3 regions of the Photobacterium japonica genome follow, and region 2 is predicted to be linked to each of the others. Evidence: predicted binding sites of a transcription regulator. Region 2 holds the regulator's gene; each other region holds the start of a gene.
The links. The regulator CRP, encoded in region 2, controls carbon source genes, mostly activating them, when cyclic AMP is high. The targets are predictions, from matches to a motif close to TGTGANNNNNNTCACA.
Positions count from the first base shown of each region.

Region 1: the regulator CRP is predicted to act here: its motif matches at 1,158-1,173, upstream of malT (HTH-type transcriptional regulator MalT).
Region 3: the regulator CRP is predicted to act here: its motif matches at 1,617-1,632, upstream of pyrG (CTP synthase).

Region 1 is NZ_JAKJSN010000041.1:26,997-30,283, forward strand. Features, by position in the region: gene L4C36_RS16000 (glycogen/starch/alpha-glucan phosphorylase) at 1-894, opposite strand, end outside; gene malT (HTH-type transcriptional regulator MalT) at 1,376-3,287, shown strand, end outside.
Region 2 is NZ_JAKJSN010000007.1:196,195-199,481, forward strand. Features, by position in the region: gene L4C36_RS01425 (DUF1338 domain-containing protein) at 1-599, shown strand, start outside; gene L4C36_RS01430 (hypothetical protein) at 676-864, opposite strand; gene crp (cAMP-activated global transcriptional regulator CRP) at 1,042-1,674, opposite strand; gene L4C36_RS01440 (OsmC family protein) at 1,948-2,352, shown strand; gene L4C36_RS01445 (phosphoribulokinase) at 2,674-3,287, opposite strand, start outside.
Region 3 is NZ_JAKJSN010000032.1:18,588-21,874, reverse strand. Features, by position in the region: gene relA (GTP diphosphokinase) at 1-540, shown strand, start outside; gene mazG (nucleoside triphosphate pyrophosphohydrolase) at 710-1,519, shown strand; gene pyrG (CTP synthase) at 1,715-3,287, shown strand, end outside.

The DNA.
Region 1 (3,287 bases), on a different contig from region 2:
CACTGAACACGCACAATGGAAGTACTGTTGCATCAAACGCAGTGCTTTACCTTGGTCGTGGTTATCATTCGGGTACAGCACCTTGGTCACGTTACCGGCTTCCAGTGCTGAGTACTGTGCACCCACGTAGTCACCGTCATTGAAGCGTGCAAGGTTGAATGGCGTCGTCGAGCGGCATTCCCATAGACGTAGCGGGTAAACACTCTTATTGCCGTAACCCACAATCGGTAGATCCCATGCAATACCTTCCACCTGCATAGCTGGCACCCAGCGACGGCATTCTGTGCCGTTTTCATCGGTGTACGCTTCAACGTGACCGTACAAGTTAACGTATTGCGTCAGTTCAGGGCGCAGTACTTCCCATGGGTAACCTTCTACACCGCGCCATGCGTCAGGTGCTTCTTCTTGACGACCGTCAGAGAATGACTGACGGAATAAACCGTATTCATAGTGCAGGCCGTAACCGACGGCTGGGTACTCTTGTGCTGCTAACGAATCCATGAAACACGCCGCCAAACGGCCTAGACCGCCGTTACCCAATGCTGGGTCGCGCTCTTCTTCAAGCAGATCAGTCAGGTTCAGACCCATCTCTTCCATCGCGTGGGCGACGTCTTCGTACATGCCCATGCTGATCAAGTTATTGCCCGTTAAACGGCCAATCAAAAATTCCAATGATAGGTAGTTCACACTGCGCGCTTTTTCTTCCGACAGTGCTTTTTCTGTATCCAGCAGATTACCTGTTGTGATTTCTGCTAGTGCTCGCCCCATGGCAAGGTACCAACTGCGCGGTGTCGCGGTGGCTAATGTGCTGGCATACGTGGTTGTGAGGTGTTTTTCTACTGCCGCTTTGAAAGCCGCTTTATCAAATTGTTGTGTCTGACCATTCTTAGTCATGGTTCAATCTCGCTCTAGAATTATTTCCAACTGCTGACAATGTTGCCTGTCTTTCGCCGCTGGAACATCCTCCTGATAACGGGAGGATGAGGGATGAGTGAGAGGGGCGTAGTTCCTTCCGCCCCGCCCAATATGTGACCGGCTGCAAATAAATCGGGTGGAGAATCAACCCCCTGCCTCATTCAATGCAACTGAACTCACATAAGAAACATATAGACCGATGTGCAACCAAGAGAATAATTTCGTCAAATAAATCGAAGATATGTGACTGCAGTCATAAATTGAAGGCTGAGAGAGTAAGATTTGCTGCGCCAAAATTTTTCAACGGTAAAGTTATAGGGCAAATGCAATACCGTGGTGTCCATCTCATTGAGAATGTATGACAACACGGCATAACATGCTCTTCACGGCACGTTTCACGCGCCGATGATTAACGAGAGAGCATCAATGGATATGAAACCTTCTTAGAAGATGCAAGACTATGTGGATACCCTCTAAATTAACGCGTCCAGCGCGCCTTCATAATGCGATTCTGCGCCCTAGACTGCTTGAAACACTTGAGCCTGCGCCGTTTTACCGTCTTGTCTTGTTCCGCTCTCCAGCGGGTTACGGTAAAACCACCATGGCAGCACAATGGCTGAGTGAGCATTCGCATACCGGTTGGTTCAACATTGACGAGAATGACAACGACACATTCCGCTTTGCCAATTACTTATTGCAATCGATCAACAAAGCCACGCATAACGCCTGCCTGAAAACACAGGCCATGGCGGAGCGACGTCAGTTTGCGTGTTTGTCGACCCTGTTCAGTGAGCTTTTCGGTGAATTGAGTGAGTACCACGAACAAACCTATTTGGTTCTGGACGATTACCACCTCATCAACAACGATGATATTCACGATGGGTTGCGTTTTTTCCTCAAAAATATGCCCGATAACCTCACCTTAGTGGTAACCAGTCGTACCCTGCCACCGTTAGGCACCGCGAATTTACGCATTCGTGATTTGTTGATTGAAGTCGACAACGGCCTGCTGGCGTTTGATGAAGAAGAAACGGAACGTTTTTTCCATAAACGCATTGCCGATCAAGTCGAAGTCAGCGTCTTAAAAACCCTGCATACCCAAGTGGAAGGGTGGCCTTCTGCCCTACAGTTGATCGCTCTGCATGCCCAACAAAAACCAGACACGTTAGTGGCCTCGGCCGAGTCCATGGCCAATTTCAACCGTGGGCATTTGTGGGATTACCTTGCCGAAGAAGTGTTTGATTTGCTCGACAGCGATACCCGCCATTTCTTGTTGCAGTGCTCAGTACTGGATATTTTCAACGCTCAGTTGGTGACGGATCTCACCGGCCGCAGCGATGCCTTGGCGATGTTGGAATCACTGAACCGTTTTGGCCTGTTCCTGAACACGTTGGAAGGCGATAACAACTGGTACCGCTTCCATAATCTGTTTGCTGAATTCTTACGCCACCAGCGTTATTCGCAAATGCCCCAGCACCGTACAGAGCTGCACACGCTGGCGGCCAAAGCCTGGCTGAAACAGCAATCCCCTCAGCAAGCGCTGTTACATGCACAAAAGTGTGACAATGAACCGCTGGTGATTGATATTCTGTCCGACTACGGTTGGGACATGTATCACCATGGTGAAATCACCCTGCTGCAAACTGCCATTGCCAATATCGACAACGAACGTTTGCATGCCCATCCACGCCTGAGCCTGTTGCGCATGTGGTTGGCACAGAGTCAGCACCGTTACAACGATGTCGGTGACATGATCACCGAAACCGAAGCCGCGCTGGCCAAGCACAACATTGTGCTGAACGATGCGCTGCAAGGGGAATTTAACGCGCTGCGCGCGCAAGTGGCGATTAACCAGAACAACCCGGAAGATGCACTGATCCTCTCAGAGCAAGCCCTTGGTCAACTGCCCTCAACCACCTACCGTAGCCGGATTGTCGCCACCTCTGTGGTCGGTGAAGTGCACCACTGTTTGGGGAACCTAAGCCGTGCCCTGCCTATGATGCAGCAAACCGAAAAAATGGCGCGCCAGTACCACGTGTACCACCAAGCGTTATGGGCGCTGCTGCAACAAAGTGAAATTTTACTCGCGCAAGGTTACGTACAAAGTGCGTATGAATTGCTCGAACAAGCGTTCAAACTGGTTAAAGAACAGCACTTACAACAAGTGCCATTACACGAGTTCTTGTTGCGTTTACGCGCACAGATTTTGTGGTGCTGGAACCGCTTAGATGAAGCCGAAGAAGCCGCCCAGAAAAGTTTGGATGTGCTTGCCCCATATGATGAAACCAAACTGCTGCATGCCTACTCTATGCTGGCGCGCATCGCTATCACCCGCGGTGAGCAAGACAAAGCCGCCCGTTATCTCGACAAAT
Region 2 (3,287 bases):
ACGGGAAAAAGCTCTATGCCGAGCATTTTGAGCACCCTAATCCCCTTGCGCCGAAAGTGTTCATCAGTGAATTGATGGTGGGGCAATTCAGTGCTTTGTTCCAAGAAACCGTACGGGATTTGATTGAGCAGGTGCCGGAATCGGTGATGCGGGATCCGTCGTTCTTGTTTGGTGGGCGAGTTTGGGATTTGGACTACGCCACCTATGAGTTGCTGTATGCGGAAAGCGAATATGCGGGGTGGTTGGCCGCACACGGCTTTGGCGCGAACCATTTTACTGTCAGCATTAATCACCTTGAACAATTTACTGAGGTGGCAGAAGTGAACCATCTGCTGCAACACAATGGGTTTACTATTAATGCGTCAGGCGGTGAAGTGAAAGGGTCGCCTGCGGTGATGCTGGAGCAGTCAGCGACCTTGGCCGATCAGGTCGATGTAGGCTTTATCGATGGGGTATACACCATTCCCGGTGGCTTTTATGAGTTTGCCAAACGTTATCCGACCGCTGAGGGCGAAGCGTTGTATTCGGGGTTTGTGGAAGCGTCAGCCGATAAGATCTTCGAAAGCACTGATGTGCCTGTGATGGCCAGAGAGCCGTAGCCATACGAGAAATATAGCACCCCGCGCCATCCCTGTTCGATAGCGAGTTCATTACACGGTGCGGTGGTCGCCGTATTTACAGGTGGCGGCTGTCGAGGGGGGAAATCTCTAACCCAGGACGCGCGGTACCATAACGGGGAAGCTCCTGTTGTTCCAAGAAAGATCGTCCATCACTAAACCCGGTGAGCTCTACCGTTGTCGGCAGTGGGAAGGTGGTGCCAGCTGAGAGTGTGGTGTGATGCTGGGAGAAACGTTCAATGTCCATTGCGTGTATTTCCATCCATAGAAATCAGAGTGCCTTGATATGCATAATGTAGCATCAAGTGTGGACGTGGCAAACAAGGAAAAGAGTGAGCTCGCTAACAAATATGCTCTGTGGCGATACATTAAGCCAAAAAAAAGCCGCACATGGCGGCTTTTTTTATAGGTGTGATCCGTACGTTTAGCGCGTACCGTACACCACAATCGTTTTACCGTGAGCAGAAATCAGGTTTTGCTCTTCCAGCATCTTCAAGATACGGCCAACGGTTTCACGAGAACAACCGACGATCTGACCAATTTCCTGGCGGGTGATCTTGATCTGCATGCCGTCTGGGTGCGTCATTGCATCTGGCTGTTTCGCCAAGTTCAGCAATGTTTGCGCGATGCGGCCGGTTACGTCCAAGAACGCAAGGTCGCCCACTTTCTGGCTTGTCACTTGTAGGCGACTTGCCATCTGTGCAGACAGACGCATCAAAATGTCTGGATTGACTTGGATCAGCTGACGGAATTTCTTGAATGAAATCTCAGCCACTTCACAAGGGGTCTTTGCACGTACCCATGCGGTACGCTCTTGGCCTTCTTCAAACAGACCTAGCTCACCAATGAAGTCACCTTGGTTTAGGTAAGACAGGATCATTTCCTTGCCTTCTTCATCCTTGATGAGAACAGCAACAGAACCTTTAACGATGTAATAGAGCGTTTCAGCTTTTTCACCCGCATGAATCAACGTGCTTTTTGACGGGTACTTATGAATGTGGCAATGGGAAAGAAACCACTCTAAAGTTGGATCTGTTTGAGGTTTACCTGGAACCATATTACTAACTTCCTCTGCGTTTGTTGCCCAACAACGACGTCCCTATACGTTTGAGGCCGGGCCTAACAATAATGTAGTTCGCCGTTTAGGATATTCAGTCAACGGCAAGGCTGCAAGCTGACCTGAATAATTAGTTCAGAGTTTATCTTTTTTCGGCACGCTTTTCTTGATATTGATCTATCGGGCGCGGCCATTTTATACCCATAAGTGTGCACATGATCACACGGTTGTTAGATAGTGCCCAAATCCCTCAAAAGTAGTAAGGAGAATGCAATGCAATCACGCGTTAAATGGGTAGAAGGGATGACCTTCTTAGGCCAGTCAAATTCAGGTCATAGTGTGGTGATGGACGGCAATGGTGGCGAAAAAGCTCCCAGCCCGATGGAGCTGGTTTTGATGGCAGCAGGGGGATGCAGTTCGGTGGATGTGGTGAGCGGGTTAACGTCTGCGGGCCAGCCGATCACCGCCTGTGAAGCGCAGATCAAAGCGGTACGTCGTGAGCAAGCGCCGCGTTTATTTACCTCGGCCAATCTGCATTTTGTGGTGACTGGCCACGGGTTGGATGAAACCTTGGTGGCAAAAACCGTGGCGGATTCGTTAGAGAAATACTGCTCAGTGTGTTTGATGTTGGGTGAAGGCGTAGAAATGACTCACTCGTACGAGATCATTGAAGCGTAAGACAGAAAGAAGGGACGAGGGGCGAGTAAGTGCGGAAAAGCAAGGGTGGTCGAGAGCGGTCCTTGGGCCCTAAGGCCCTATGGTAAGAGCGAGAACTGAAGTACTTGAATCTTGAATGAGAAGCGGTATTTTGACCACAGGACCACAGGACCACAGGACCACAGGACCACAGGACCACAGGACCACAGGACCACAGGACCACAGGACCACAGTCGCTCTTACTCGTCACTCGCTACTCGAAAACTCGTCTCTTGTTGCTTTTGCTCTGACTCGACACTCGTCCCTATAAACGCGCAAACTTGTTCTTCGTCCCTGCTTTTCCTACCCAATCTTCCCGGTATCTATCAACTGTTGGATCAAGGGGCGCATGATCAGCTCCATCGCAAAACTCATCTTGCCGCCGGGCACGACTAACGTGTTATGGCGTGACATGAAGGAGCCTTGGATCATCGACAGCAGATAAGGGAAATCGACCTTCTTGATCCCACGAAAGCGGATCACCACAAAACTCTCATCCAAACTGGGGATGGCTTTTGCGCTCAATGGGTTAGAGGTGTCTACCGTCGGCACGCGCTGAAAGTTAATGTGGGTGCGAGAAAACTGAGGGGTGATGTAATTGAGGTAGTCATCCATTGAGCGAACAATCGATTCCATTACCGCCTCACGCGAATGACCCCGATCGCGGGTATCGCGGACGATCTTTTGGATCCACTCCAAGTTCACGATCGGCACCATGCCTATCAATAAGTCGACATGCTGTGCCGCATTGGTGTCACCGTCGACCACCCCGCCATGTAACCCTTCATAAAACAACACATCGGTATTTTCTGGCAATGACTGCCACGGGGTGAACGTACCGGGCATCAAGTTATAAGGCACGGCTTCATCGAAGGTATGCAGATAACGGCGGTATTGGCCGCTACCATCCAGGCCGT
Region 3 (3,287 bases), on a different contig from region 2:
AACAAGCCGACCGCGGAAGAAGAAGATCAGCAGTTGCTGGAGAAACTGGCGGAAGCGAACAGTAAAATGTCGTCAGCCAAAAAGCCACAGCGTGATGCCGTGGTGGTGGAAGGGGTGGATAACCTCATGACACATTTGGCGCGTTGTTGTCAGCCGATCCCGGGTGATGAGATCCAAGGCTTTGTGACGCAAGGCCGCGGGATTTCCGTGCACCGCAGCGATTGCGAGCAATTGGAAGAGCTGCGTCATGTGGCGGCCGAGCGGATCATTGATACCGTGTGGGGCGGGGGCTTTGTGGGGAACTACAATATCACCGTGCGTGTCACTGCCTCAGAGCGAAGCGGGTTGATCAAAGAGCTGACCAATACCTTTGCCAATGAAAAAGCCAAGGTCGCCGGCATGAAGAGCCGAGTGGACTTTAAAAAGCAGCTTTCCATTTTGGACTTTGATTTGGAACTGACCGATCTTGATGTGCTGGGCCGCGTGCTCAAACGCATTGAGCAAGTGAAAGACGTGGCCGAAGCCAAGCGTCTGCACTGATAAGCGAGAATCGAGAGGCGAGTATCTAGGTGTTGAGCCTAGATACTAGGGACTCGGAACTAAAAACTCGAAATGAGAACCAGAAACGGGGAGCCCAGATGCTGCCCGTTTTTTTTACCGCTATATTGTTAAAGCAACCGTTTGCAGCGCGAGTGAGAAGGAAAAAACAATGAAAGAGACATCACAGACACCGATAGAACGCTTGGTGGCAATCATGGCGACACTGCGTGATCCGCAAAAAGGTTGCCCGTGGGACCAAAAACAGACCTTTGCTTCCATTGTGCCGCACACCATTGAAGAAGCCTACGAAGTGGCGGACGCCATTGGTGAGCAAAACTGGGATGACGTGCGTGAGGAGTTGGGCGATCTGCTGTTCCAGGTGATTTTCTACAGCCAGATGGGCAAAGAGCAAGGGCTGTTTGATTTTGATGACGTGGTCGACGGGCTCAATGAAAAATTGACCCGTCGTCATCCGCATGTGTTTGGCGACAAAGCCTTGACGAGCGATGCCGAGATCACCGCCAACTGGGAAGCGGAAAAAGCCAAAGAGCGCGCTGAAAAAGGCGAAGACAATAGTGTGTTGGCGAACATACCTCGTGCCTTGCCAGCATTGACGCGTGCTGACAAAATCCAGAAACGCTGTGCCAAGCATGGCTTTGACTGGGACACGCTGGGGCCGGTGGTGGATAAGGTGCACGAAGAAATTGACGAAGTGATGGAAGAGATCATCCAAGCGTCACCTAAGCAAGAGAGAATCGAAGAGGAAATGGGGGATTTGCTGTTTGCCGTTGCGAACTTCAGTCGCCATGTGGCGGTCAAACCAGAGGTCGCTTTGCAGCGTGCCAACCAGAAATTTGAGCGCCGTTTTCGTCAGGTTGAAAAAACTGTGCTAGAACAAGGTAAGCAACTTGAAGATTGCTCGTTGGCGGAGTTAGATCAGGTCTGGGATGCGGTAAAACGCAGCGAGTCAAAAGGTTAGCAGAGTCTCGGTTTGCATGTGGAAATCAATTAATCGATCTATTGATAGCGCTCCTAAGAAGGAGAATTGATTTGAGACAAAAAAAAAGCCATGGTGCTGTGATAGTTTTCACGTTGTGGCAATAAGGGGTGTCTGGTATACTAATTTCCCGTCCAGATACACTTATATCCTCTATACCAATCTTCCAGGTAAAACATGACTACGAATTACATTTTTGTTACGGGCGGGGTTGTATCCTCACTAGGTAAAGGTATTGCTGCTGCATCACTAGCGGCTATTCTAGAAGCACGTGGTCTAAACGTGACCATGATGAAACTAGACCCTTACATCAACGTTGACCCAGGCACAATGAGCCCGATTCAGCATGGTGAAGTATTCGTAACGGAAGACGGTGCAGAGACTGACCTTGACTTAGGTCACTACGAGCGTTTCATCCGCACTAAGATGACTAAGCGTAATAACTTTACCGCTGGTCGTGTCTACGAAGAAGTACTGCGCAAAGAACGTCGCGGTGACTATCTTGGTGCCACTATTCAGGTTATCCCTCACATCACCAACGAAATCAAAGATCGTGTTATTGCCGGTGCGCAAGGCCACGATATTGCTATCGTAGAAGTGGGCGGTACTGTTGGTGATATCGAATCGCTACCGTTTATGGAGGCTATTCGTCAACTTGCGGTTCAGCAAGGCCGTGATCGTACCATGTTCATGCACTTGACATTGGTTCCGTACCTAGCGGCGGCTGGCGAAGTGAAAACTAAGCCAACCCAACACTCAGTAAAAGAGCTTCTGTCTATCGGTATTCAGCCTGACGTGCTGATCTGCCGTAGCGACCGCATGATCCCAGCGAACGAACGTGCGAAGATTGCGCTTTTCTGTAACGTGCAAGAAAAAGCTGTTATTTCAATGAAAGACGTAGATTCTATCTACAAGATCCCACAGCTGATTAAAGCACAGGGTCTTGATGATCTTGTTTGTCAGCGTTTCGGTATTACTGCACCAGAAGCAGACCTGAACGAGTGGGAACAAGTGATCTACGAAGAAGCGAACCCAACGGCGGAAGTTGTGATTGGTATGGTCGGTAAATATATCGAACTACCAGACGCATACAAATCTGTTAACGAAGCATTGAAGCACGCAGGCCTGAAAAACCGTCTGTCAGTGCAAATCAAGTACATTGATTCTCAAGACGTTGAGTCAAAAGGCACAGAAGTGCTGGAAGGCCTTGATGCGATCCTGGTACCAGGTGGCTTCGGTAACCGTGGTGTAGAAGGTAAAATCCTGACTGCACAATATGCACGTGAAAACAAAATTCCATACCTAGGTATTTGTTTGGGTATGCAGGTTGCACTGATCGAGTTCGCTCGTAATGTTGCAGGCTTTGAAGGGGCGCACTCTACAGAGTTTAATCCTGAAACGAAATTCCCAGTTGTTGGCCTAATCACTGAATGGGTTGATAGCGAAGGTAACGTTGAAGAGCGTAGCGAAAAGTCGGATCTTGGCGGCACAATGCGTCTAGGTTCACAGCTATGTCATCTACAAGACGGTTCAAAAGCACGTGAACTCTACGGTAACCCGACTATTCACGAGCGTCACCGTCACCGTTACGAAGTAAACAACAACCTACTTCCTAAACTAGAGAAGGCAGGTTTGAAAATTTCTGGTCTTTCTGCAGACAAGAAATTGGTGGAAATCATCGAGATCCCGAACCACCCATGGTTCGTGGCTGCTCAGTTCCACCCTGAGTTCACCTCAACACCTCGCGATG